2 regions of the Variovorax sp. Soil_C_17 genome follow, and region 2 is predicted to be linked to the other one. Evidence: predicted binding sites of a transcription regulator. Region 2 holds the regulator's gene; the other holds the start of a gene.

Region 1 (3,403 bases), on a different contig from region 2:
GTCGATGCCGGAGGCGTGCACGGTGCCGGTCGGGTTCCAGAAAAACTCGCTGTAGCGAACGTGATGGGCCGCGGCGTCCTCCAGGTACTCGAAGGCCAGAAGGTGCAGGTCGTCGGCCGTGCGCACCAGGTGGGCATCGAGCGCGCGCAGCACGCGCAGCACGCCGACGGGCTTCTCGCCGCGCGTGTAGAAGTCCTGCACCTCCTGCTCGGCGAGCGGCGCACCGGCTCGGCGGTTGAGCGCCGCGAAGGTGGCGTGGCGAACGGTGCCGAACAGATGGCAGTGCAGCTCGACCTTCGGGATCGCGTGCAGGAAGGCGTCGAGGGGAGCGGGCGCGGGCGTCATCCGGGGCAGTTTAGTGAGCGCACCCGCCACAAGCAAAATGCCGGCGCCTGGGCACCCCTGGACGGAGCCGCTGTTGCAACCCGGCCGCCACCCGGATCGTGTCGCGCACGCGCGGACAGGTCCGTCAGTGCGTCGGTTCCGCCTTCAATCGTCCTGCCTTCAGGGCTGCGCGTAATGCGTCATTCGCGCGTGTCTGCCATCCCGGCCCGGTCGCCTTGAGGCCTGCCAGCACGTCGGCGTCGAAGCGAATCGTCGTCGACACCTTCGCATCTTCCTTGACGCTGCCCACAGGCCGCCCGCGCTTGCGCGCTGCAATCTGCGCGGGGGTGTGGGCCGCCGCATGTTCGCCGCGCTGTGCTTGATCAATGCTGCGCAGCAGAGCGGCCTCGAACTCGGCCATTTCCGGATCCTTAGTCTTGGGCATCGAGTTTCTCCTTGATCGCCTTCAGCACATGGGTGCTGATGTTGTCGAACTTGGCCTTGGCGTAGACCAGGACCAAGACCACTTCGTTGCGTGCTGTACGGATGAAGTAGATCACCCGAGCGCCGCCGCGCTTGCCCATGCCGGCGCGCACCCAGCGCACCTTGCGCAGGCTGCCGGAGCCGGGAATCACGTCGCCAGCCTCCGGGTTTTCCGAGATCCAGTCGATGAATTCCATGCGCTCGGCATCAGACCAGACCTTGGCAGACCAAGCGATGAATTCGGGCGTCTCGATAACGGTCAGCATTTTTTAATTTATTGTAGTAACAAGTAAACTAACCCAGGGAATTGCTTGTAGCGAGGTGCCCATGGCTGACCCTCTCTCTCTCTATACGCAAGTGGGTGGTGGCGCGAGTGCGAACCCGCGTGCACGTCAAGTCGATTGGTGGAATACTGTATATCCATCCAGTCATTCGAGGTTGAAAGACCATGCCCGATGCTTTCATTCCCCTCCACGCCATCAAGGGCCGCGGCGCCGCGACCCGCCTGCCCCACCGTTTCGAGCGCGACGAGCGCGATGCCTTCGACGACGGCTGGGGCACGCTCGAAGAGGGCTCCGGCGAGCCGCTGCCGCCCCTGCAGACCGAGGTGCGCTTCGAGGACGTCAAGTCGGTGCTGAGCGAAAACGACTCGCCGGACATCCCCTTCGATCGCTCGATCAACCCCTACCGAGGCTGCGAGCACGGGTGCATCTACTGCTTCGCGCGGCCGACCCACAGCTACCTGAATCTCTCGCCCGGCCTGGACTTCGAGACCAAGCTGATCGCCAAGCGCAACATCGTGGAGGTGCTGCGTGCCGAACTGGGCCGGCGCAGCTACAGGCCGCAAAACCTGGCGATCGGTACTGCAACCGACTGCTACCAGCCGATCGAGCGCGAGCTGCGCCTGACGCGCTCGGTGATCGAGTTGCTCCAGGAGGTGCGCCATCCCTTCGGCCTGGTCACCAAGTCCAGCGCCGTCGAGCGCGACCTGGACGTGATCGCGCCGATGGCGGCGCAGCACCTGGCGGCGGTCTACGTCACCATCACCACGCTCGACGGCGAGCTCGCGCGCAAGCTGGAGCCGCGTGCCGCCGCGCCGCACCGCCGGCTGCGCACGGTGCGCACGCTGGCCGAAGCGGGCGTGCCGGTGGGGGTGAGCGTGGCGCCGCAGATCCCCTTCGTCACCGAGGACATGGAGAAGGTGCTCGAGGCCGCCTGGGAGGCCGGCGCGCGCAGCGCCTTCTACACGGTGATCCGCCTGCCCTGGGAGGTGGCGCCGCTCTTCAAGCAGTGGCTGGAGCTGCATTACCCGCAGCGCGCGGGCCGCATCATGGCGCGCATCCGCGAGATGCGCGGCGGCAAAGACTATGACGCCGCCTTCGGCACCCGCATGGTCGGCAGCGGCCTGTGGGCCGAGCTGATCCGCCAGCGCTTCGAGAAGGCGACGCATCGCCTGGGCTTCAACCGCGAGCGCGTCGCGCTCGACCTCAGCGCGTTCCGGCCACCCGGCGCAGCGGGGCAGGGCAGTCTGTTCTAGCGTCGGCACTCGCGCTCGCGCTCCCGCTCGCTCCGCGCGATTGCACACCGCACCAGTCGCCGCCCAGTGCCTTCACGAGAAAGACCGAGGTCAGCAGGCGCTGGCCCTGCAGCTGCGCGGCCTGGCGCTCGGCAACCAGCAAGGACTGCTGGGCGCTGATCACGTCGAGGTAGGTCGAGGCGCCGCCCTCGTAGCGGCTGGTCGCCATATCGAGCACGCGGCGCGCCGACTCGACGGCGGCGAGCGATTGCGCAACCGCGCGGTCGAGCGCGGCCAGGCCGGTGATGCCGTCCTCCGCCTCCTGCATCGCCGTCAGCACCACGCGCCGGTAGTTGGCCACCGTGCCTTCGTAGCCGGCCTGCGCGAAGTCCACGTTGGCGCGGATGCGCCCGCCGTCGAACAGCACCTGCGTCGCCGACACGCCCACCGACCACAGCAGGCTGGGCGCATCGAACAAGGTCTCGATCATGCGGCTGTCGACGCCCACCGTCGGCGTCAGCATCACGCTGGGATAAAAGGCCGCGGTCGCGACGCCGATCTGCGCATTGGCCGCGGCCATCGCGCGCTCGGCCGAGGCGACGTCGGGCCGCCGCTCCAGCGCTTCCGAGGGCACGCCGAGCGGAATGGCCGGCGGCACGATGGGGCGCAGGTCGGCCGCCAGCGCAAAGCCGGGCGCCGGCGTGCCGCTCAGGGTGGCGAGCGCATGCTCGTACTGCGAGCGCTGCTTTTTCAGCACATCGACTTGCGCGAGCGTGCTGTCGAGCAGAGCCTGCTGCTGCGCCACATCGACCCCGGAGACGGCGCCGAGGTCGTGGCGTGCCGTGACGAGCTCGAGCGCGCGGCGCTGCAGCGCGATCGAGCGCGACAGCACGTCGAGCTCGATGTCGGTGGCGCGCAGGTTGAAATAGGCCGAGGCGAGGTCGGTGGTGAGCAGGAGGCGCGTGTTCTCCACGTCGGCAGCCGACTGCGCCGCGGAAGCGGTCGCGCCCTCGACCGAGCGCTGCACGCGGCCCGCCAGGTCGAACTCGTAGCTGGCGTTGAGCGAGAGCGCGAAGTCGT
Region 2 (3,403 bases):
GGCCCTGCACCGGCTCCGCAGCACCTGGCTGTTGCTCCCGGATCAACACATCGACGATGCTGCCGCGCGCCTCTGCGTGGCTGAGCACGATCTCCACGCGGGGCCAGCGCTCGGCCTGCCGCATCAGCTCGAAGCAACGGCGGGCCGGCTCGGACGGCGAGGTCGGCCAGCTCCTGAGCTCGCGCAAGGCGCCCTCCTCCACATAAGCCACGGGTCCCGCATCGCCGGAATCGAAGGCGTCGATGCGGTAGGTATGCACCTTCTGCACATCGAAGGCGCTGTGTACCGTGCCCGCGCAGACCGCCACGACGCCCCGCGCACCCGGGCTCGCGGCAACGGCGACGGCATCGCGAACGTTCTGCGGGCCATCGGGCGTCAGCGCCGTGGCCGGCCGCATCGCGCAGGTGAGCACGACCGGCTTGGAAGGCGCCAGCACCGACTGAAGGAAGAAGGCGGTTTCCTCCAGCGTGTCGGTGCCGTGGGTGACGACCAGACCGGCGACATCGGGCTCGGCCAGCCAATGGGCGCAGCGTTCGGCCAGCCGGCGCCAGATCGAGAAGCTCATGTCCTTGCTGTCGACCTGCGCCACCTGCTCGGTCTGCAGCACGATGCCGGCGGGCGCGGCGATGCCCTCCAGCAGCTCGGTCACGCCCACCTGACCGGCGGTGTAGCCCACGTTGTCGCCCGCGCTGCCAGCGCGGCCCGCGATCGTGCCGCCCGTGCCCAGCACGATCACGCGTCGCCTGATTTCGCTGTCGTTGTCGGCCATGGCTTGCCAAAGCTCCCGAAACTGGTTAAAAATACAGGTACTGGATATGCAGCCAGTGCCGCAAGGAGTCGTCAATGCAGTTCGCCGCCAAGCTTACCGCCCGCCAGCAACAGATTCTGGACTTGATCCAAAGCGCCATCGCGCGCACCGGCGCGCCGCCCACGCGCGCCGAGATCGCCGCCGAACTGGGCTTCAAATCCGCCAATGCGGCCGAGGAACACCTCCAGGCCCTGGCGCGCAAGGGCGTCATCGAACTCGTGAGCGGCACGTCGCGCGGCATCCGCCTCAAGGGCGACGCACTGCGCTCGCTGAACGAATCGCGCAACAACCAGTTCTCGTTGTCGCTGCCCGGCATGGCACAGCTCGCCCTGCCGCTGATCGGCCGCGTGGCCGCGGGCTCGCCCATCCTGGCGCAGGAGCACGTGGACCAGACCTACTACGTCGAGAACACCCTGTTCCAGCGCCAGCCCGACTACCTGCTCAAGGTGCGCGGCATGTCCATGCGCGACGCCGGCATCATGGACGGCGACCTGCTTGCGGTGCAGGCCACCAAGGAAGCCCGCAACGGCCAGATCGTCGTGGCACGGCTGGGCGACGAGGTCACGGTCAAGCGCCTCAAGCGCAACAAGCAGGTTATCGAGCTGCACGCCGAGAACCCCGACTACCCCACCATCATCGTGCAGCCCGGCGAGCCTTTCGAGATCGAAGGCCTGGCTGTCGGCCTCATCCGCAACACGATGCTGATGTAGATCCGCACAAGGCGGCATGGGCGAAATCGGCCCTTGCCGTCCCACCGGCTACGACAGGTGGCGGGCGTATGGCCAAGGGCCATCACCCTGTCGCGGCCGATGACAGCAATCCTGCCTGTGTTCAATCTCTGACCTTCATGGAGTTCACATGGGAATCGCTCTGCTCAGCCTCGTCGACCTGTTCACACCCCTTCAATCGCTGGCCAGCCGCTGGATGCCGTCGCGCCGCCGCAGCGCCTCCGGCCTGCGCTACGTCGGCATCCGGCCCAGTTGCGCCGCGCGGCCTGCCGCGCCAACGTCTCACTTGTCCCACTTGTCCCACTTTTCAGCGCCGGCTCGGCCGCTGCGCGTGGTGCGCATGGTCGATGCGCAACCCAACGGCCCGGGCACGGGCCGGGTCGTGATCTCCGGCCGCATGGCCGATGTCTGCGCCGAGCTCGATCGGCTGGCCGCATTGGAGGCAGCCGGCGCAACGCCGTCGTCGGGCCGCCTGCATTGAGTACAGCGACCCACTGCCAGGCGCGCTGAGCGCCCGAGGCGCGGGCAGATCCGCGCAAACTTGCGCGGGCGCTCCGCGGGCAATTCCGCCGGCATTCCACACGGATTTCGCGAGCATGCCGCGGCCATATCCCAGAAGCGCCCTGCGCTTCTGGCGCACGGCACGCAGCCCCGCGGATGGTGCGAGGCACAATGGCACGCCATGAACATCGTGATCCTCGACGACTACCAGGACGCAGTGCGCAAGCTGCGCTGCGCCTCCAAGCTCGACGCGTATGCCGCCAAGGTCTACACCAACACCGTCAAGGGCATCGGGCAACTCTCGGTGCGGCTCAAGGACGCCGACGTGATCGTGCTGATCCGCGAACGCACCCAGATCTCGCGCCAGCTGATCGAAAAGCTTCCCAAGCTCAAGCTCATCTCGCAGACCGGGCGCGCCGGCCAGCACATCGACGTCAATGCCTGCACGGAGCACGGCGTGGCGGTCGCCGAGGGCTCGGGTTCGCCGCTTGCGCCGGCCGAACTCACCTGGGCGCTGATCATGGCGGCAATGCGCCGGCTGCCGCAGTACATCAGCAACCTCAAGCATGGCGCCTGGCAGCAGTCGGGCCTCAAATCCGCTTCCATGCCGGCCAACTTCGGGCTGGGTTCCGTGCTCAAGGGCAAGACGCTCTGCATCTGGGGCTATGGCCGCATCGGCCAACTGGTGGCGCGTTACGGGCAGGCCTTCGGCATGCAGGTCGTGATCTGGGGCCGCGAAGAAAGCTGTGCGCGCGCGCGCTCCGACGGCTTCCAGGTGGCGCCCAACCGCGAAGCCTTCTTCGCCGCAGCCGACGTGCTGTCCATCCACCTGCGGCTCACCGAGGAGACCCGCGGTCTGGTCACGCTCGAGGACCTCTCGCGCATGAAGCCCACCGCCCTCTTCGTCAACACCTCGCGCGCCGAGCTGATGGAGCAGGACGCGCTGCTCGCCGCGCTCAACCGCGGCCGGCCCGGACTGGCGGCCATCGACGTCTTCGAGAGCGAGCCGCCCCTGCAGGGCCACGCCCTGCTGCGGCTGGAAAACTGCATCTGCACGCCGCACATCGGCTACGTCGAACAGGACAGCTACGAGATGTACTTCGGCCAAGCCTTCGACAACGTCGTGAGCTTCATCAAGGGCAACCCCACCAACATCGTCAATCCGGGCGCGCTGCAGGTGCGACGTTGAAGCGCCCCGGCCTGCCGGCGTCCCTCTGGGCGCTGCTGGCAGGCAACTTCGTGATCGGCACCGGGATCATGGTGGTGCCCGGCACGCTCAACGAGCTCAGCACTTCGCTGCAGGTCAGCGCGGCCACGGCCGGCCAGTTGATCACTGCCGCGGCGGCGGTGGTGTGCTTCGGCGCAC

The links. The regulator LexA, encoded in region 2, represses DNA repair genes until DNA is damaged. The targets are predictions, from matches to a motif close to ACTGTATNNNNATACAGT.
Positions count from the first base shown of each region.
Region 1: a site for LexA is predicted at 1,219-1,236, ahead of AC3A6Y_RS25700 (PA0069 family radical SAM protein). Genes of this name have one in related genera too.

Region 1 covers NZ_JBDGIT010000006.1:179,457-182,859, forward strand. The annotation lists gene add (adenosine deaminase) at 1-345, opposite strand, end outside; gene AC3A6Y_RS25690 (BrnA antitoxin family protein) at 470-769, opposite strand; gene AC3A6Y_RS25695 (transcriptional regulator) at 756-1,073, opposite strand; gene AC3A6Y_RS25700 (PA0069 family radical SAM protein) at 1,256-2,344, shown strand; gene AC3A6Y_RS25705 (efflux transporter outer membrane subunit) at 2,295-3,403, opposite strand, start outside.
Region 2 covers NZ_JBDGIT010000003.1:544,317-547,719, forward strand. The annotation lists gene AC3A6Y_RS17715 (asparaginase) at 1-769, opposite strand, end outside; gene lexA (transcriptional repressor LexA) at 844-1,518, shown strand; gene AC3A6Y_RS17725 (hypothetical protein) at 1,667-2,017, shown strand; gene AC3A6Y_RS17730 (D-2-hydroxyacid dehydrogenase family protein) at 2,219-3,226, shown strand; gene AC3A6Y_RS17735 (MFS transporter) at 3,223-3,403, shown strand, end outside.